DNA from 4 places in the Alteromonas macleodii ATCC 27126 genome. Region 4 is predicted to be linked to each of the others. Evidence: predicted binding sites of a transcription regulator. Region 4 holds the regulator's gene; each other region holds the start of a gene.

Region 1 (5,267 bases), 410 kb from region 4:
AAGTCTCTGCGAAGCCGTCATAATGACCTATTCGCTCTTGATTCATCTGCCAGTAATAGGCAATGACTTCTGAAACAGGAAACCCCTCACGGGCATATTTGATAGATGGGGTAAGCAGCGCAGACATGGGCAGCTTGCCAAATTTTTCGTGTAGTGCAAACCAGCCATCTACAGCGCCAGGGACAGAAACGGGTAGCGGACCAAATTTTGGAATTTGATGCAAGCCACGCTCGGCAAACACCGCTTTGGTTAACTGTCTGGGTGAACGGCCAGAAGCGTTTAAGCCGACTAGCTTTTCTTCTTTTGCATCCCACACAATGGCAAATAGGTCGCCGCCAATACCGCTGCCTGTAGGCTCAACTAAACCTAACATGGCATTGGCTGCAATAGCTGCATCAACTGCACTGCCGCCTTGTTTTAAAATATCCAATGCCACTTGCGTAGCTAATGGTTGGCTTGTTGCTGCCATGCCGTTCTTTGCAATAACTTCTGAGCGACTTGCAAAGGGTTGGCCCGTTATTCTGTCATAGCCCAAACAGCTGATACTAAAGAAAGCCAGTATCAAAGGTAGAAGTCGCACACTTGCAGTCATAACCGTCCTTTTACTAAAACGTTGCCGATAATAAATCTAGCGTTAGTTTATCGATTCATAGTGTAGCGTTATTGTCACATTACGCCTAGGCTCTTTTCCTAAGCTCAATAATGGTCTTAAAACACATTGCATGAAACGAAAAAAGCCCCGCATTAGCGGGGCTTAAACGAAGTAATAAGGCATTATTGTTATTGTTGTTTCGTTGCCTAATCGAGACTCTCTTACGAACGGCTGCTTGTGAAGTCTGGGTATGCTTCCAGGCCACATTCGCTCATGTCTACGCCGTCGAATTCTTCTTCTTCGCTCACACGTACACCCATAACCGCTTTAATCACTAGCCATACCACTAGGCTCACTACGAATACCCATACAAAGATAGTCGCTGCACCAATTAGCTGACCAGAGATGCTTGAACCATCGTTAGTGAAAGGTACAAGGATAAGACCTAGAAGACCTACCACGCCGTGAACTGAAATTGCGCCCACTGGATCGTCAATCTTAAGCTTGTCTAGTGCAACAATGCTAAGCACTACTAAAATACCACCAAGGCCGCCGAACAAAGTAGCTTGTAATGGTGTAGGTGTTGAAGGCTCTGCTGTAATAGCCACAAGACCGGCTAGTGCACCGTTAAGTACCATAGTTAGGTCAGCTTTACCGAATAGAATGCGTGCTACGATAAGTGCAGCAATTGCACCACCAGCAGCTGCAGCATTTGTGTTCATAAATACAATCGCTACTGAGTTTGCACTTTCAACAGTTGCAGTAGCCAGTACTGAACCGCCGTTGAAGCCAAACCAACCCATCCACAGGATAAATGTACCTAAAGTTGCAAGCGGTAAGTTTGCACCTGGAATCGCGTTTACTTTACCGTCAGCGGTGTATTTACCCTTACGAGCACCAAGCACAAGAACACCAGCAAGAGCAGCAGCTGCACCAGCCATGTGAACAATACCTGAACCTGCAAAGTCAGAGAAACCAAGGTCGCCAAGCGTATACATACCGAATACTGCTTCGCCGCCCCATGTCCAAGCACCTTCCATTGGGTAGATGAAGCCCGTCATAACAACTGCGAACGCTAGGAATGCCCAAAGCTTCATACGCTCAGCTACCGCACCAGATACGATAGACATTGCTGTTGCAACAAATACTACTTGGAAGAAGAAGTCAGCAGAAGGTGCATATGTTGCTGGCTCTTCAGCGACACCTGTTGCGCCATCAGCCATGATACCGCTTAGGAATGGACCCCAGTCGCCGCCACCGTACATAATGCCGTAACCGCAAATCATGTACATAGTGCAAGCGATAGCGAATAGCGCCACGTTTTTAGTTAGAATTTCTGTGGTGTTTTTCGCTCGAACAAGACCTGCTTCAAGCATCGCAAAACCTGCAGCCATCCACATAACCAGTGCACCGCAGATTAGAAAATAAAAGGTATCTAGCGCATACCCAAGTTCAAAAGTGATTTCCATTATGGTTTTCTCCGCAAATATATCGTTGTGGCTTACAGCGCGTCGCTATCCGACTCACCAGTTCGAATACGAACGGCGTGTTCAAGGTCGTAAACAAACACCTTGCCGTCTCCAATTTTGCCTGTTTTGGCAGCGCCAACGATGGCTTCTACCAGGCGCTCTACTTGATCATCCTGAACAGCAATTTCCAGTTTGACTTTAGGTAGAAAATCCACCTGATATTCCGCTCCGCGGTAAAGTTCAGTGTGTCCTTTTTGACGTCCAAAGCCCTTCACTTCGGTCACGGTCAAACCGTCGATACCGATTTCTGAAATGGCTTCACGAACATCATCTAGCTTGAACGGCTTGATGATCGCTGTGACTAGTTTCATGAGTTGCTCCCAGTTTGTTTTGGTTATTCTGTGATTTATGGTCGTGTTTCCAACTATGGGAAGATAAACCAAGAGCCATGCCACAAATGATTAGCCAAATAAATCAAATACATACAAGCAAACGCTTCATGAACGCACAAAAATAATGCACACTAATGGTGCACTGTTAAAAATTTGCCCAATTTTGAAGCGGTATGAGGTTGCGGTAAGGTGAGAGGACTAAAAAGTGCGATGAAATTAGGATGGAACTATTCGATAGGGCCCATGGTCTGTAGTTTACTATGACGACTATCACCCCATCTTTCTTTGCGCCTGAGCGCAGCATTGAACACCATTCCGTTGCAAAGAAAACGGCGTGGCGCCCACTATTAATTTCGGGCTGTGCACATGTATTTGGGGTCATCGTAGTGGTCATACTTTCTCAAATGGGCATCAACAACCAAAAAGCACGAGTAAATGTTTTGGAGCGAACGCCGGAGATAAGCGCCAGACTGTACTATCCCCCCGTTCCACGCCCTTCTGCCCAAGCTAAACCACAAGAAACTAAACCAATCGATGTTTCCCCTAAAAGGCAAGAAATTGAGTTGAAGCCTGACGCAACCAAAGCGACTGAAGCACTTGATAGTAAGAATGAAATTGTAGAAAGCCCTGCGCCCAAGCAGCAGAAAAATGCTGAGCCCGATACACAGCAGGTACCCATTGAAAGTAAGCCGACTAATACACTGCCGTCGCCCACTTTATCAAAAGACGCAAATCGGCGCGCAGGCTCGTTGAATCTATCGGTAAAAGATGGCGCAGCCCTCTACTTTGAAAAGTATCACAGTGACAAAGTCGCTGAAGACGCAGAACAGGCAGCAAAAGCATTTCAAGAGCGTAAAAATAGTCCTGTGCTTAGCGGGCCAAGCACACAGCAAATACAAGCTAATGAAAATCGACGCCCTTCAAAACGCGTAAACTGTAGCAGTACGACCAATAAAACTTTGGCGATATTGAGTGGAATTGCTGGTGGAACCTTAGAATGCACCAAAATGGACGACCACAAACGTTTTATAGAAGCCAGAGTCAATAAACTTCCTAAAGACGAAGAGATTAACTAGCCCTCTCTATCAACGATTTACCGTCATGTGAGGTAAGCCCTTATCACAGTCACTTTCTTTTGAAAAACTTAGGGGGTCGCCCGAAATACGCTTTGAACCGGCGACTGAATGCTGCAACATCTTCATACCCTGTTAGCTGAGCTATACCCAACATTGGTGTATCGGTATTTCTAAGTAGTGCTTTGGCCTTTTCCATCCTCACTTTTACAAGGTAATCTCGTAAACTATGCCCGGTGGCTTCTTTAAAGCGTGTTTTGAATTGCGTTGTTCCCATGCAGGCTATCCGTGCTAACTCCACCTGTGTAAAGCCTCGGGCAAGGTCGCGATGAATATGGCTTAATACAGGAGTCATTCGCTTATCCATGCTGCATCCTTCCAAGGATGTTTCTAGCAAGGTTAAAAATAGCGCCAGTATTTCTTCATGGCCTTGGTCAGCAAACTGGCTAATTTGAATCTCTACAAACGATAAAAACGCCTGTAATGCGGACGTTACCTGAAATATCGGGTGCAACCTGTCATTTAAATTAACTGGCACATACTCCAAGTCCGCCACAATAAATTTTGACAGTTCGTTAGCGCTAAAATAATGGACCTCATTCGGCGCTATGCATACGCCTTCGCCTACGCCTACCCGCCCGCTAAAATTATCGATTTCTATCAAGATATGTCCGTTGATGGGCAGCACTAACTGAAAGTAGTTGTGTTTATGGCGGCACGTTTGCTTCGTATATGAGCGTACGGATAGCGATGGAATTGGGCTGTCAGTCATTTTATTGCTCCCAACAGTCCATAATAGGTAGTACTGATCTTTTGCCTAACTCACCGTTTATTTGCATCTATTTCCTTGCCGTTAACTCAGTACTCTCTGCCGTTAGATTAAGCACTTTTATTCATTTTGTCACAAATACGTGCAATATTTGATACGCCTAGGAAGGCGTCGAACACTACGTTTAAGGAATAAATATACATTTAAAATAAAGACAATAACGGAAAATAAATGAATATAAACTTACGTCAAATAGTCGGCTTGGCAAGTGCGTTGTTACCCGCTATCGCCATGGGTCAGGTCTCCAATGGAGACTTTGAAACATGGACGTCTGGCGCACCTAATTCATGGTCAACTATCGACTCCGGCATTAGTGTAGCTGAAAACTCGGCCTACTCATTCTCGGGAAGCAAGTCTGCTGCAGTTACCGTCAATACGACAACGCAAGGTTCAACTGACTTCCGTCAGACAATCAATGTAACCGCCGGTCAAAATTATGAATTTTCAGTGAGGCTATATCACACTGAAGGTGCTGTAAAAGCACGCCTATATGTAGACGGTTATCAAGGTTATTCTGACAACAGCTTAACCGGAAACTGGCAACAGCTTACTTTCTCTTATTCCGCTACAGCGTCAAAAGAGATTGAGGTGGGGTTACGCTTTTATGATCAGACTGGCTTTGATGGGTCAGAAACCGTCTATGTAGACGCATTCGAGCCGACTACGCTTGGGTCAGGTGGCAATAACGGCGGTGGAAGTTCGTGTGCTAGCCATTCAGGTGTTTTGAACTTAACTACCGACAATTACGGCAGCGAAACCAGTTGGCAAATAACTAACGCAAACAACCAAGTTGAAGCCTCTGGCAGCAGCTACGCTAGCAACCAAAGTTATACTGAAGCGGTTTGCCTTACTGATGGAGAATATACCTTTACCATTAGTGATGCCTATGGCGATGGAATCTGCTGCTCCTAT
Region 2 (5,267 bases), 250 kb from region 4:
TCAATTCCTGCGTGGTTAACCCTTTTAATTCAGTATCTTCAAATACAATTTTCTGTAGTTGTTTCATTGCATCTTCTAGCGATGAAACAGTATCAACACTGTATTTTCTAAGCGTTATTTCTTGATGCTGAAGTGATTTGTTGAGTTTCTCTATGCTCACAGCGGCAAGACTAAAATTAGGTGTGCCAGAAAGGTGGCCTCGTAACACCTTAAGTTCAGTATCGATCTTATCCGAGAAGCCCTCATAAAATGCTGAGAGTTTCACAATAAACTGACAAAGAAGCGCGTTATTTTGTTTTAGGGTTTGTAGTTGTTTTGCTTCCATAATCTCGTCTTTGTTCTAATTCGCTATTACTGCCGCGGCTTAGGTAGCGTTGGTAGGTACTTCACCGTTATATTACTGACGTGCTTGACGATGATTAGCATAAGGCGCTTCGTAATTTGAACGGAAAGGGTTGATATCTAAACCCCCTCGTCGTGTGTAACGCGCACAAACGGTTAACTTATCTGGCTGACAATGCTGCATGATGTCGTTGTAAATGCGCTCAACGCATTGCTCATGAAACTCGTTGTGTTGCCTAAAGCTAATTAGATATTTTAAAAGCCCTTCGTGTTCAATAGCTTTTCCTTCATACCTTATTTGAATACTAGCCCAATCTGGCTGACTTGTGATTAAACAATTAGATTTAAGTAAATGAGAAACAAGCGTCTCTTGAATTCCTGTTTCATTTTTCGCAACAGTCAAATATTGAGTATTAGGGGAATATTGATCGATTTCTACATCCAGACTATCTAACAAGGTTCCGTTAAATTCTTGGAATTGTAGCGAAGAAAACTGCTCTGGAAGAATTAGCTTTACCTCGACAGGCTCTCCTGCGCACGCTGACAAATCCGCTTGAAGCACTTGTCGTACGTCCTCTGCTGAAGCGAATTTTGTTTGGTTGAAGCTATTCAAATATAGCTTAAATGATTTTGATTCGATTAGGTTCTTTGAGGTAATAGGAACGTGGCATTCTAAAATTGCCACATTAGGTTTACCCTTTAAATTTAGCCAAGAAAGTTCGTATCCTGTCCAAGTGTCGATACCATCAAAAGGTAAACCTGAGCCAGCCAAGTTTAACGTATCACGACTTAAACTGCGCGGCACGCCTTGCAACAAGCCAGGATTATATTCAAATTCATAGTCAACCTGTTTACCCAAAGAGAGGTCATCAGGTGCAGAGATAGTAATTTTTTGAGGTGAGTTGTCCGTCGACATAAGAACCTTTTATGTATCTACGCGGGATTTAAATTGTTGAACTGCACAGCGGCACACAGTCTTACGGCGCAGTAGAATTAACCCTAGTATTGACTTAACTGTTTAGTTGTATAGTGTACCCCAAAAATACGCAGGTAACGTCATAATGGCTCTAACAATTTCAGCACAATTAGATAAATTTGTATCATCTTATGTCGAACAGGCCGAGGCCGAGGGACTCAAGATAGCATTTGATAGCGAGTGGCCCTCGCCGTGCTATGAGACGACGGCGCAAGACGGTGAGCTTGTAAGATGGTCTCCTACGCTTCAATCGCCTGTGCAGTCTTTCAGTAATGTTGAAGAGGCATTATCGCTAAAGCTAAATCCTGACTACTGCGAGTATTTTACTCGTTACTACAGCGATAATTTAAAGGCTAACTCCCCGCAAGGTCACTGTGAATTGCTTCAAGTTTTCAATACCGAAGATTTTGAAAGATTACAGCAAAACTTGATTGGGCATTTGTTGATGAAGCAAAGACTTAGGCAAGCGCCAACATTGTTTTTTGGTTTAACTGACGAAGATGATTTTATTTTAACCGTTGTCAACGAAAGTGGCGAAGTGGCACTCGAGCAGGTTGGCAGAGAGCCTGCCAAAATTCTTGCGCCATCTCTTGCGGTGTTTATTGAGCAGCTTACACCTGCTATATAACGTTAATGCGTTGACTGACGTCAATCAGACCTAAAATTACCGGCCTGCAAGACTAAAAGCTATTGGGCGTTAATAATTTGATGTAGCGTCCGCTTTAACTCCGCCACTTCTTTTTCTAATGACTCTACCCGTGCATGCAAATTGCCTAATTCATCAGTTGTGGCGACAGGATTATGTTGTGCTACGTTTTCGTCCTTAGATACCTCTAACTTAGGTTTGTGTGCGTTAAATCGCTTAATCGCTTCAATAGCTTCGGTTACCGATACCTTAAAGGGAGCTTTTGCACGTAAAATGCCTACGGACGGTGTTTTTCCTTCTTTATGCATTTGAAGGCACAAAACGTGAAGTTGCTGCAGGTTAGCGTTACTCATAATACGAAAATGGTTGAAAGTCATGAATATTAGCAGTGTAGCCTGTCTACGTAGTCAATTTCACTAATAAGTTACTGATTTCACTATTTTTCAAAGCCTTCGTAGATTGGTGTTATTAAGATTGGTATAAAAATCAATGATTTAATTTTTGGCCTTAATCTTGTTTACCAATCATAACTTACATTATCACGCATAAACGCAGTGGTTCTTACGTTAGCGCATTTATGTCTATTCAGTGTCGGTTCACAAAGTAGGCGTAGTATCGAATAAAAACAACACACATAATTAAGGAATTCACATGAAAACGGTTCTTCTTTCAGTAGCTTTGGCATCTTCAGTTTTGCTTTCAGGTTGTGTCGTATCAGTAGGTGGCGGTTCAGATAGTCACTATGGTGCTGATTGGGAAGACAGAGAGTTTAACAATCGTAAACACATCGCGAATCTTGAAACAGGGACAACTTACGAAAGTGTATTGAGAAAAATGGGCGTTGCGGATTTCAACGAACTGTTCGAAAAGCAAGACGGCACATATCGCGTACTTTACTACCGAACTCAAAAAACGATGGGCGATGGTATCACCACAAAAGACGAGTGTACGCCGTTGGTTTTCAGAAATGGAAATTTAGTTGGCTGGGGTGACAGTGCTTATAGCTTAATGCACTAACAATCGTTAGTTGGTAATTGATTACGAAAGTAGGCATTACTAACTGTTTTTAAATGTTAATAAAAAGTTAACATGCAGGGGTTTTTCGCGTAGGCTAAAGTTTAATCAGTTTAAGTGGGTGGTTGGCGCAATGATAAAAGTTGTGCGGTAGTGTCCACTTCTCCCATTTTATTTAAATGGGTAAAAGCAGCTGTATAACTTTGCGTACAAGGAGCCCCTGATGAATACTGATGCTATTAATAATGCAATAGCCCCCTTGCAAGACACGGTTAAAGCCATCTATCTATCTGTAGATGATCTTAAAGTTGCCGCCTCTATTCTTTACAATGCGTATGTAGATGACCCATTGTTCATTGACATTTTCCAAGCAGAAAAAGAAGGTTATGAAAGCCGTCTACGGTCAGCTATCCGTGAAGAGCTCAATGCATTTTGGGTTGCAGAGCAGCCGATGATTGGCCTGTTCGATGATGAGCGGCTTATTGCCGTTGCATGCTTGACCGCGCCCGATGCAGCATTTGGTTCAGGACGTTACTGGCACTGGAGATTGCGGATGCTTTTAACGGCAGGTTTGTTCGGTACAAAGCAAATGCTAGAGAAAGAAGAAAAAGTGCGAGCATTAGTTCCCGCCGATAACTTCCACATGCTGAGTTTCATCGCAGTGCATCCAGATTATCAACATCATGGGCTTGGGCATATATTACTTGGCGCTATTGATAGCGTGGTAGAGGAAGATGAAAAAAGTGAGGGTGTTTCGGTGTTCGTGACCATAGAAAAACATCGCGCTTTCTTTAACGATGACAATTATCAGGTTGTAGGACAACTAAGCCTTTCTCATGTGAACGGTGAGGTAATGTTCAGGCTAAAATGATGTTTTTTTATTCGATGTGATACTCCTACCAAAACCTCACCAGTTGCAGTTCCAATCTTTACACCAAATTTACTACAGCGTTTGTAAGACATTTCCTACAAACGCTGTGAGTGATCTTACCTAAATGATGAAAGATTAATTTATACTAAAGTATAAAGCTATTGATTATATTGAAGTTTTTAAAAATTAGTCAAAAGTCGTACAAGAATCTTTCTTAAATCTCTGTAATTCAATATGGCGGTAATAATTGGAAGGGATACTATGAACATGTCACAAGGAAACACGACGAGTCACGGATTGAGTCAAGGATCATCAACGGAATAAGTTAGGACAACTTAAGGATGAGACTCCCACAAGGCAGTGGGGAAAGGGAAAGGAAAGCAGATAGGACACTGCATTAACAGGATGTTAGAAACGGATTTTAAAGGATATAAAGGGATTCAGGGACGTAAAATGTGAAAGGACTTCGCATACAGGATGTAGCAGGGAAAAATGGACGAGAGCTAGCAAGGAGCTAGAGGCAAGAAGCCAACGGCAGGATAGCCATTAAGGAATTTCTAGTTTGCATGGACGAGCAAACCAAGGACGAAAGAAGGACATGCTAAAGGATTGGCAAAGCTGTAGCAGGATGTACAGCAAATAATGGAATGAGGGAAGGGAACGTCAGCGGAGTCTGACAAGGACAGCCTCAGGAAGAGGAACACTGTATGAAGGATGTACAGTAAATTAGGATAAAAGGAAAGGGACCTACGCATGGATGTGTAGCTCGCACAGGAAGGCGCGAGAGTAGATGGAAAGGGGCGTATACGGATTTTAATCGGGAAGATTTTAGTCGCAAAGGATCGCGGAGAAGGATACTCAAAATTCCAGGAAAAAGGGGAGCCGCTAGGTTCCCCTTTTTTTTGCGTTGTTATTACCAATCCGTGTGCACTTGTTATGTAAAACCTGGCCTGAATGGTGAATTAAGAGCCGCTCACGCTCTTCGACATAGAAGCTTAAACCCTATGCGGCGGCACCTCTGTTCGCATAACCCTTACACCTATTAATTCAACTTCCCCAGTATATCGGTCCTCACCATTACTCGAGAACTCAAAGTTGAATACACTGTGCCAGTCTGGCTTACCATATTTAAACGAGAACCGAGTTTTTGCTCTTGCCACGCTCAACAACTGCAAACCATGTTTATCGCAGTATTGTTTTAGGTAAGCGTTTGTTCGTTCAGAAATAGCCCGTATGCGCCAAAACTGATAGCCAGTAAACCCAATAACCATCCACACCACTAACTCAAGTAACGTCATTTACTTTCTCGCTTGTGCAAACAATTGTTGAAATGCATTGGTGAGAATCTGAGGGTTGGCTTTGGAATGCAGGAGTGTTAGCACTTGTCTGCGTAACTTCGGGACTTGTACTAAATCTGA
Region 3 (5,267 bases), 320 kb from region 4:
ATTCAACGGAGAAATTTCATTTAAAATTTTCTCAACGTCTAGAATTTCAATAAGTTCATTTTCAACTTCAGTCACCGCCGTTAGATAGCTTGCTCTGCCAGTACCTTGAGGTGGCGGCATGATCGCATCCCAATTGGTGTTGATGATACGCTCTACGGCACCCACCAAAAAGCCCTGAACTGAACGGTTATATTCCGCAATGACAATAAAGGCATTAGAGAGATCTTCAATTTTACGGCCGCGTGTTGCCATACTTAAATCAATGACCGATATGGTTTGACCACGGATGTGCGCCACACCACGAACCAACGGGTTTAATTTCGGCATTGCTGTTAGCGGAGGACACTGAAGCACTTCCCGCACTTTAAAAACGTTAATTCCAAAGCGTTGGCGGCCGTTCAGTCTAAACAGCAGCAACTCTAAGCGATTCTGCCCAACAAGCTGCGTGCGCTGGTTTACTGAATCTAAAATCCCCGACATAGGTCACCTCTAAGTAATACTGGGCATGATCATTGCCTCTTATGATAAAGATAGACAATATCACTAAATTTTTGCAGGTCAAACGACAGAAAAATGACACTAAATAGCATTTTTCAGTCTTTAGTAGGGTTTATACCTTAACTTAGTCAATGATCCTGCGTTGACGCTCGTGCTTGTAAACCTTATGGATTTACTTTGGCTGTTATTTATTTGCACTAAGCAAACCGGCCGTATTAAGCATAGTCAATAACTTGTAAACTGAACACGAAAAGTCATGATGAAAAATATGAACGCCAAAACGCGCCTTACATTCACACGATTACTGTCATTGACCGTTTTCAGTGTGCTTTCTATGAACTGCTTGGCGACACAAACCAATCACAAACAGGTTGAAGAAGGCGCAAAACAATACCTAATAACTCAACTTGCTGATAATACGCAGGATACTAGCATTGATGTGTCTATTGTGAAGATAGACGATAGGATAAATATTCCTGACTGCCCAACTGGGTTCGAATACAATGCGTCGCAAGAAGCGCTGAGCCAATCGTATATATCAGTTAGAGTGAGCTGCAGAAATAATGAATGGTACCTTTTCACCAGCGGGCAAGTAACGCGTACCAAAGAAATTGTTGTCACTCAAGGCGCAATAAGTCCAGGAACCGTACTGACATCATCGAATCTCTCTCTGGCAAAAGTTGATGTAAGACGATTGCGCCATACCGCATTTACTGAGCTAGAAGCACTTATTGGGGCTAGAATAAAACGCCGAGTGACTGACGGACAAGCTATACAGTCAAATATGCTATGCTTTGTGTGCAAAGGCGACAGAATTACCATAACTGCTGAGGTAGCAGGTATGGAAGTGAAAACAGCCGGAATCGCTCAGCAAGACGGTGTTGTTGGTGACAATATTAAGGTAATTAATGCCAGTAGCCAAAAGGCGGTGATAGCAAGAGTCGCAAGCCCTGAAGAAGTCGTGATACACTTATAAACGAGGCAGCGAATATCTACTTTTTTGTTCACAATTTAGCTAAAGAAATTAGCCAAAAGGCCGATATACTTTACAGAGGCGAAAAAGTAGTGAGGACTAATTATGGCAATTAACAATATAAACAATGGGTTACCGAAAACACCCGTTGATAATGGAAAGGTTGCGCAGCAAAACCAAACGCAGCAATCTCCACAGCAGGCATCAACACAGGCTGCGCAAACCGCATCAGTTCCGCGTCAGGATTCTGTATCGTTGACGCAATCTGCTCAGCAGCTCAACCAGGTTCAGAAGAAAGGTTCGGAAGCGCCTGTGAACCAAGATAAAGTCGATCGCCTTAAGCGAGCGATTCAAAGTGGCGAGTATAAAGTTAATCCTGAAGTGCTTGCCAACAAGATTGCAAAACTAGAAGGTGAGATTTTTGGCGCTAAATAGTGAGCGACAAAACTCGTAACTAACCAGAAGAGAGCTAACGTGACTGAACAAGCAAGCCAATTGACACAAGCACTAATAAAGCAAGTGGAGCAACTGTCTTCACTTGCCGTATTGCTTGAAAAAGAATTGCAACTTATCAGTTCGCGAGACGCAGAATCTTTAATGAACTTATTAGACGAAAAGACAGCACTGTTAACGTCTATTCAGGCTCTCGATGGAAGCATTGAGCGCACAATTAGCAATCAAGGCTCAATGTCAGAAGAAGATGAAGCATTAATGGCTAATGCAAAGAAACTTCTGGACGATTGCAAATACCGCACGCAGGTCAATCAAAAAGCCGTAGAGCAAGGACAGCTACGCCTCACACACTTACGTAACTTGATGATGGAAGTTCGTGCCAAAGAATCGCTCACCTATGACAAAAAAGGAAAGCCGAAAGGCGGGATTTTAGGGTCGGGAGTGAGCGCCTAATTTTTTTTGCGATTTCAGTAAACCCCACTCAGCGAGCTTTAACCATTAAGCCTTAACCGGTAAAAGTAAATTATATCTCTGTGAATTTGCGCATGTTTTAAGACTTCACGATACAGCCACTTGCGCAAACACCCCTTTCGCTAACGTTTAATAATACTTAACATCCTTTACTCGGCGCGGTTTTGCGGTCGACAGATATATATCGTAAACCTGCTGCATATCTAAAGCGAGTTCGGTGACGTATGTATCTTCACCTACCGGATAGGCTTTTACGACTTCAGCGCCTCTAATGACCCCCTCTACAGATGCTCGCAATGTTTCGCTATCTATAACCAAGTGAGACAGAGACTGATTGCCTTCAATTTTTTGACCATAGACTTGTTCAGTGAGCTCTCGGTATGCATCTAATTTTGACGCTTTCATCGCCATTATAAGCTTCATGCTGTCGCTTTCGCCATGCTGAGAAGAAATCGGCGCGTAGCCTACCGCCTTGAGCACGGGATAGCTTTCTGGTTCTATTGTTTCCCACTCAACGTGTTTATCAATAATGCCGCATCCACCAGTGCTTATTGCTAAACCAAGAAAGCAAGACAGCAGCAGCGATTTTGATTTATGTATTTTTTTCAAGCACATAGTTTCATTTCCAAATTACATTATTAATAAAATCAAATGTGTAGTTACGCTGCTCTCGTCGGTGGCAGCCTTGTAACTACGAGATACTGCCATACTCGCGGTAGCAGATTTTGACGTATTTAAACTGACGCTTTTTACAAACCTTTTGCAAGATACGCGTTGCAAGATATGTGCAAGATATGCGCCCGATCGATTTAATGGCGATGAAACCACATCAACTGGCACTCTTTTCGCATACTTTGCTTTATAAAGCGGGCGCTTTGCATAGCGCAGTTAGACAAAAACCTCCAGAGGTGTGCGGTGCGACATATTAGCAAAACAACGCTGGTAACTATTTTAAATGCTGTCGTGGCGGTAATTTGCCTGTTTGCATTTTTGGTTGGGCAAGCAAATGCCGTGTGGTACGAGGCTACAGGACAGGCTGTGGTGCGAAATGGCGATAAGGAAACTGCCAGACATGCGGCTACCCAAGAGGCACTTAAGCAAGCCATGCTTTTTGCAGGCGCATCAGTTCATAGTGTCGCCAAGCTTACAAATGGTCTTCTTAAAAATGAAGAGATGACCATTCGCTCTACCGGCGAAGTTGAACAACTGGAACTAGTTGATGAAGTTTATAGCGGCGATGTGATTACGGTAAGTATTCGCGCTGACATTTTTCCAAGAGGAAAAGTGTGTGCCGCACAAAATGACCAAAAACATTTCGCTACCACACATTTCAGGGTACGTAACAGAGCGCAACTAACACAGGGTAATATTCCCAATTTCGATGCTTCATTCACCCAGCAGTTAGCGCAGGCCATGCGAAATAAAACTGAAAACCTAGATATTATCTATATCGCGCCACATACTGCAAAATTTGACAGTCGATATACTGACCAAAATGTACGCACGCTTTCAGCGCAAAGTAATACTCAATTTGTGCTGGTGGGCATGATAGATGATTTAAGCGTGACACGGGAAAAGGCTTCGGTTTTTACACCGTGGCGTGAGGGTACTTCTCGACGCTCCTTTGCTATGACCGTTCAGGTCTATGACGGCATTAATGGAGGCCTGTTGTTGACTAAGTCTTATCAGAATCAAGGAGAATGGACATTCGACAGATTCGAAGATGTAGATGAATTTTCGACGAAGTTTTGGCAGTCGCTTTATGGGCAAACTGTCAACGCGACAATAGCAGAAGCGATTGAAGATATAAAAGAAGCCACTGCATGCCAGCCAATGACAGGTAGAGTGATTAATGTTGCCGGCGATAAAATTTCTGTATCTTTAGGCAGAGACAATGGCATTTCTGAAAAAGATGAACTATACCTTTATCAAGCTAAAGAGATTGTCGATAACCGTGGCCGTAAATACTTACAGTACTCACTATATCCTGGCAAATTTGTAGTGAGTAGTGCCTACGGTAATTCGTCTCTAGTAGTAAACGAAGGTGCAGGAATTATCGCAAACATTCAAGAACACGATTTTGTAGTAAAAAAATAGTCTTTCTCGATTTCCACTTTAGCATTCGAAATCATGGTTGGTTTATCAGCACAGCCATGTTATACCTATAACTACGTATAGCAAATTATACTTAAACTTTAGGTGAAGAAGGTTACTCTCGCCTATACTTTAGTATAACTAAAATAATGAAGTTATGACCCTTTCTCTATTTGCGTCGCACTGCTTAGCATTAGTGGCCCTGCTACTGGCTGGACAGCAAATGAAGGATCAGTATGTAATCGAGTTTCCAAAGCTTGAACAGGAAGTAAAAAATAAATTTGGAGCTGATAAAGCATCACACGTTGCAGCGCTAGAAGCTGCCCTACACGCTCTTGAAAGTAAGGGTGTCAAAGATCAATTGCTTGGTGTAAACGCTTTCTTTGATGAGCATATTCAGTATGCTACTGACGATATTGTGTTTAAAGAAAAAGACTACTGGGCAACCCCTTCTGAACTTTTTGGCCATTCTCGCGGAGATTGTGAGGATTATGCCATTGCAAAATACGTAGCTCTGCTACACTTAGGTATCGATAGTTCTAAACTTCGCCTAATTTATGTAAAAGCGAAGATTGGTAGAAGTCGAGTAACACAAGCACATATGGTTTTAGGGTACTATGACTCCCCTTCATCGGATCCCCTTGTGCTAGACAGCTTAGTGTCTAATGTATTACCCGGCTCACAGCGCACAGACCTTATACCTGTTTTTAGTTTTAACGACTCAGGTATATGGCAACCGGGCAAAACGTCACAGGTTTCTTCGTCTACCAGTAGACTA
Region 4 (5,267 bases):
AGCTAACACAGCCAGTTGGCTGAGCGTTGCTTCAAATAGATCACTCACCATCGCAGCCATTAGCGCCGTCACTAAGTTTACCGCCAGCCACACCGAGCGTCGTTTGGTACTTTGCATAACGGGTGCAAAGGTATCTTCGTCGTCATCAAGACCCGCCATACTCATCATCGAGTGCTCGGCGTCCTCACGAATAATATCAACCACGTCATCAATGGTAATTCGGCCCACTAAGCGATGGTTTTCATCTACAACAGGTGCTGAAAGCCAATTGTATCGCTCGAACAGGCTCGCCACTTCGTCGTCTGGCATATTCACAGGAATCGCTTCAGATTCCTCGTCCATAACGTCAGACACTTTATCGTCGGTATCTGCGGTGAGTAAACGGGTAACCGGAACAATACCAACAAGGTTGTCAGTTCGGTTTACCACGTAAAACGTATCCGTATTCTCAGGTAGCTCACCTTTTAAGCGGATATAGCGCAGAACCACGTCAATGGTCACATCTGGACGTAATGTGATGGTGTCGGTGTTCATGATGAAACCAGCGGTTTCCTCACCGTAAGACAGCGCTTGCTCTGCGCGCACGCGATCTTGTGCATCCATCGAATCTAGAATATCGGCCAATACTGGCTCGGGAAGGCTGCTTAGCGTCTCTGCTAAGTCATCGGTATCCATCTCTTCAAGTGCGTCAACCACATTAGCGGGAAGCATTTTTGTAATGATACCGTTTCGAACATCGTCAGACAGTTCTTCTAAAATGTCGCCGTGAAAGTCACCATCAATGAGCTCCCATAATTCGTCACGGGTTCTGCTAGGGCTAGATTCAAGAATGTGGGCGACGTCTGAAGGCGGTAATTCAAGCAGAAGCTTACGTACAGATACGAATTGACCGTTGGTCAACGCAGCGTTGAGTGCGCGTAACTGAGTTTGTACGTATTTAGAAACAAGCGCTTCTGCCATAAGGCGTTATTCCTACAAGCTAAAAGATGAACAATGCAGGCCATAGAGCCTAAGTGGGCGTAGAATATCGCAATTATGATGAGTCTGTCATGATAATTGCGTAGGTTTTGCGCAGGATTTTAAGATAACTGCGCTAAGTGTTGATTAATTGGTCAATGGATTGGGCAAGTAAGACTATTCGTCTTCGTTAAATCTGCCCTCAATAAGCTCTTCAATAGCTGCAAGTGCATCAACAGCATCACTGCCGTCCACAATCACGTCTACCTGTTCACCTTGATGGCTTTCAAGCATCATTAATCCCAATACACTGCTTGCGTCTGCTTCTTTATCGCCTTTTTTTAAGATGATTTTAGCGTCGAATTGATTAGCCAGTTTAACCAGTTGGGTCGCCGCTCTTGCATGCAACCCTAACTTATTGACGATAGTTAGCGTTTTTTGAATAGTCATTACTGATTCAGCTCTCTATGACGAATTTGAACATCAGGGTGTATTTCACTGAAGGTTTTCGACAGGGTCTGTGCGATATAAACCGAACGGTGTTGGCCACCAGTACAGCCAATCGCTACGGTTACGTAACTTCTGTTATTGCGCTCTAAATGAGGCAGCCATGTCGTTATTAAATTCTGAATTTGCCAAATGAACTTGGTCACTACAGGCTGCGACCCCAAAAATACTTCTACTGGTGCGTCTAATCCGGTCAGATGTTTAAGGTCGGGCTCCCAATGGGGGTTAGGTAAAAAGCGGGCATCAAAAACGTAATCCGCATCTTTAGGAATACCGTGCTTAAAGCCAAACGACTCAAACACAAGCACAAGGCGTGAGCTTTTCTTACCCAAGATACGCTCTCGAATTAACTCTGCCAGTTGGTGAATGGTAAGCTTATCTGTGTCTAAATATAAATCTGCGCGTTCAGCAATAGGAGCAAGTAGGGCTGACTCGGCTTTAATGGCTTCTGAAAGCGATTTATTAAGCTTGGCGAGAGGGTGAAGACGACGTGTTTCGCTAAAACGCTTAACCAGTACATCATCGCTCGCGTCAATGTAAACAATGGTCATCGACCACGAAGAAGGCAGGTAGTCTAGAATTTCTACCAAATCGTCAGGATTTTTAGGTAAGTTTCTCACATCGATACTTACCGCAACCTGATCGTACTCGTCAACAACTGTATGGGTTAAGGTGGGAAGTAAGTTTACAGGGATATTATCAACACAGTAATAACCTAAATCTTCCAATGCGCGAAGTGCGACAGACTTACCAGACCCCGAACGACCACTGATTATTATCAGCTTCACCTACTTTCTCCCTAATACTCTGGTTTTATCACATACGCGTTGTTGAATTAGGCGCCTACTAAACGGTTAATAGGCGCTTAATGTTTAACTTAATGCAGATAGAATATCGTCGCTTGTCGTTGCGCGACGTATTGCTTTAATCGTTTCTTTGTCGCTTAGTTTACCAGCCACGGTGGCCAGCGTTTGAAGGTGTCCTTCGGTCTGTTCCTCGGGAACGAGTAGCGCAAAAAAGATGTCTACGGGTTTCTCGTCAAGGGCGTCAAAGTCGATTGCTGGCGTGCTGGTTACAACAATGGCAATCACTTTCTCAAGGCCCGGCAGGCGTCCGTGGGGCAGGGCGATACCATTGCCAATGCCTGTACTACCCATACGCTCTCGAGCCATCAAACTGTTGAGTATCGTTGCCTGATCAATGTTCTCGTTTTGCTTGGCAGCGATATCAGCGATGATCTCAAGAATTCGCTTTTTACTATTACACTGAACCGCACACTCGGTGCGGTCCAGACTTACGATGGCTTGTATATCCATGCTTAATTAACTACTAATGTTTTTTCAGTTTTTCCTTATGCTTGATTACCTGCCGGTCGAGTTTATCAACCATGCTGTCAATCGCCGCATACATGTCGGTATTTTCTGAGGATGCGAATACTTCAGCGCCACTTAAATGAACGGTCGCTTCGGCTTTTTGATTTAATTTTTCAACGTTCAGGATGACATGCACATTAGAAATGTGATCAAAGTGACGTTCAAGTTTGCTGAACTTCGTATCGACATAATTACGCAAAGAGTCGGTGATTTCGACATGATGACCAGTAAGGTTGATTTGCATATTTCGTCTTCCTTATATTATTAAGCCCGATTAAATAAGGCTTTTGCGTTGGTTCGACGGCGGGATCGACAACGATTCCCGGTACTTTGCTATTGTTCGCCGGGCAACTTTAATGCCTTGTTCGGCCAACAATGAAGCAATCTTGCTATCACTTAGCGGCTTGCTAGGCTTTTCAGCGGCCACTAATTTCTTGATCAATGCACGAATCGCTGTAGATGAACATTCACCACCAGACTCTGTTGCAACGTGGCTTGAGAAGAAATACTTCAATTCGAAGATTCCACGTGGCGTATGCATGTACTTTTGCGTTGTCACTCGCGAAATAGTGGATTCGTGCATATCTACCATTTCTGCGACATCATTTAGCACCATTGGTTTCATCATTTCCGGGCCGTGCTCAAAAAAGCCCATTTGCTGCTGCACAATGCAGTTTGCAACCTTCATTAAGGTTTCGTTACGAGATTCAAGGCTCTTTATGAACCACTTAGCCTCTTGCATGTGTGAGCGGATGAATTGTGAATCGCTACTATTCTTGGCACGGCGACTCATTGCAGCGTATTGTTGATTTACGCTTAACTTAGGCAGACTGTCGGGGTTCAGCTCAACCACCCAACGGCCATTTTTCTTGGTTACTGAGACATCAGGAATAACGTACTCAGGCTCTTTAGTAACTAAAGCACTACCTGGGCGAGGATTCAAGGTTTGCAGTAAACGCATTGCCTCGCGTAGCTGATCTTCTTTCAATCGGCTTTTACGCATAAGCGTACGATAGTCTTTGCTGCTCAGTAAGTCAGAGTACTCTTCAATCAGTTGCTTTGCTTCAGCAAGCCACGGTGTGTCTTCTGAAAACTGGCGCAATTGCACCATCAAACATTCTTGTGGAGAGCGTGAGCCAGAACCAATAGGGTCGAACATCTGAATGCGCTTAAGCACACATTCTATTTCGTCCATTTCAATCGGCTCTTCCATATCATCATCGTTAACCGCTTCTAAAATATCATCAAGGGTAACGGTTAAATAACCTGACTCGTCAATAGAGTCGATGATTGCTGTAGCGATTGCGCGATCGGTATCCGAGAAGTGGGTAAGGCGCATTTGCCAAAGAAGGTGCTCTTGAATATCTTCAGTAGTCTCACCTTGGAAGATTTGCTCGTCGTCATTGGATGGACCCGGAGCTGGCGAAGATGAAGCAGAGTAGTATTCGTCCCATGTGCTGTCGATTGGCAGCTCATCGGGAAGATCGTTTTTCTCAAGTGCATCGCCGGCTTCTAGTGTGTCACTAGATGCAGAAGCAGTGGCCTCAGAGCCGCTGTCATCGTTGTCGATATTGTTCTTTTCTAGTTGCGGCTCGTCGTTACCTTCTTCAACTTCTAATAGCGGATTAGAATCGAGCGCTTCTTGGATCTCTTGTTGAAGATCAAGTGTAGAAAGCTGCAGCAGTTTAATGGCCTGCTGAAGCTGTGGTGTCATGGTAAGTTGTTGGCTAAATTTTAGCTGTAAAGATGGTTTCATCTACGTCTTATTTAAATGCTCTAAATTGAATATACCAGAGCGAAACTGAAAAATGGCAATTCGGTTACATTAACTATAGCCTGAATTGTTCGCCTAGGTATACATCCCTTACTTTTTGATTACTTAAAACCTGTTCCGCCGTTCCTTGCGCAATAAGCTCGCCATGACTCACAATGTACGCCTTTTCACAAACATCCAATGTCTCTCGTACGTTATGGTCTGTGATAAGGATTCCAATACCCCTATCGCGAAGATGTTGTATTATCTTCTTTATATCATTAACTGATATTGGATCAACACCAGCAAATGGTTCGTCTAACAAAATAAATTGCGGTTTTGCTGCCAGAGCGCGGGCAATCTCAACGCGACGGCGTTCGCCCCCTGACAAACTCATCCCCGTACTATTACGTATATGGTTAATATTAAATTCATCAAGTAGCGCATCAGCTTCTTCTTCTTGCTGTTGTGAATTTAAATCTTTACGGGTTTGCAAAATGGCCATGATATTTTCATGCACTGTGAGCTTTCTGAAAATAGAGGCTTCCTGCGGTAGGTAGCCAATTCCGCGGCGTGCGCGCTCGTGCATGGGCTGATGAGTTAGCTCATTGTCGTCGATTTCAATCTTGCCTTTATCCAGATTCACTAAACCAACAATCATGTAGAATGTGGTGGTC

Evidence for each region. Region 4 encodes sigma-54, which starts transcription at its own class of promoters, with help from an activator protein. Its sites were predicted from a motif close to GTTGGCACGNNNNTNGNNT; they were not measured.
Region 1: a site for sigma-54 is predicted at 2,499-2,517, ahead of glnK (P-II family nitrogen regulator). Genes of this name have one in related genera too.
Region 2: a site for sigma-54 is predicted at 2,465-2,483, ahead of MASE_RS04345 (DUF3192 domain-containing protein). Genes of this name have one in related genera too.
Region 3: a site for sigma-54 is predicted at 3,228-3,246, ahead of MASE_RS04570 (flagellar assembly protein T N-terminal domain-containing protein). Genes of this name have one in related genera too.

Annotation. Positions count from the first base shown of each region.
Region 1 is NC_018632.1:357,911-363,177, reverse strand. It holds gene ggt (gamma-glutamyltransferase) at 1-592, opposite strand, end outside; gene MASE_RS01565 (ammonium transporter) at 814-2,061, opposite strand; gene glnK (P-II family nitrogen regulator) at 2,094-2,432, opposite strand; gene MASE_RS01555 (hypothetical protein) at 2,714-3,529, shown strand; gene MASE_RS01550 (AraC family transcriptional regulator) at 3,579-4,298, opposite strand; gene MASE_RS01545 (endonuclease) at 4,527-5,267, shown strand, end outside.
Region 2 is NC_018632.1:1,011,491-1,016,757, forward strand. It holds gene MASE_RS04325 (diguanylate cyclase) at 1-325, opposite strand, end outside; gene queF (NADPH-dependent 7-cyano-7-deazaguanine reductase QueF) at 398-1,258, opposite strand; gene syd (SecY-interacting protein) at 1,404-1,946, shown strand; gene MASE_RS04340 (hypothetical protein) at 2,006-2,272, opposite strand; gene MASE_RS04345 (DUF3192 domain-containing protein) at 2,616-2,981, shown strand; gene MASE_RS04350 (GNAT family N-acetyltransferase) at 3,202-3,849, shown strand; gene MASE_RS04355 (DUF3301 domain-containing protein) at 4,845-5,147, opposite strand; gene MASE_RS04360 (DUF3549 family protein) at 5,148-5,267, opposite strand, start outside.
Region 3 is NC_018632.1:1,083,832-1,089,098, reverse strand. It holds gene MASE_RS04595 (chemotaxis protein CheV) at 1-480, opposite strand, end outside; gene flgA (flagellar basal body P-ring formation chaperone FlgA) at 758-1,474, shown strand; gene flgM (flagellar biosynthesis anti-sigma factor FlgM) at 1,577-1,906, shown strand; gene flgN (flagellar export chaperone FlgN) at 1,946-2,377, shown strand; gene MASE_RS04575 (LPP20 family lipoprotein) at 2,525-3,010, opposite strand; gene MASE_RS04570 (flagellar assembly protein T N-terminal domain-containing protein) at 3,311-4,492, shown strand; gene MASE_RS04565 (transglutaminase-like cysteine peptidase) at 4,713-5,267, shown strand, end outside.
Region 4 is NC_018632.1:765,318-770,584, forward strand. It holds gene mgtE (magnesium transporter) at 1-960, opposite strand, end outside; gene MASE_RS03315 (HPr family phosphocarrier protein) at 1,135-1,407, opposite strand; gene rapZ (RNase adapter RapZ) at 1,407-2,252, opposite strand; gene ptsN (PTS IIA-like nitrogen regulatory protein PtsN) at 2,337-2,780, opposite strand; gene hpf (ribosome hibernation promoting factor) at 2,794-3,081, opposite strand; gene MASE_RS03335 (RNA polymerase factor sigma-54) at 3,112-4,593, opposite strand; gene lptB (LPS export ABC transporter ATP-binding protein) at 4,667-5,267, opposite strand, start outside.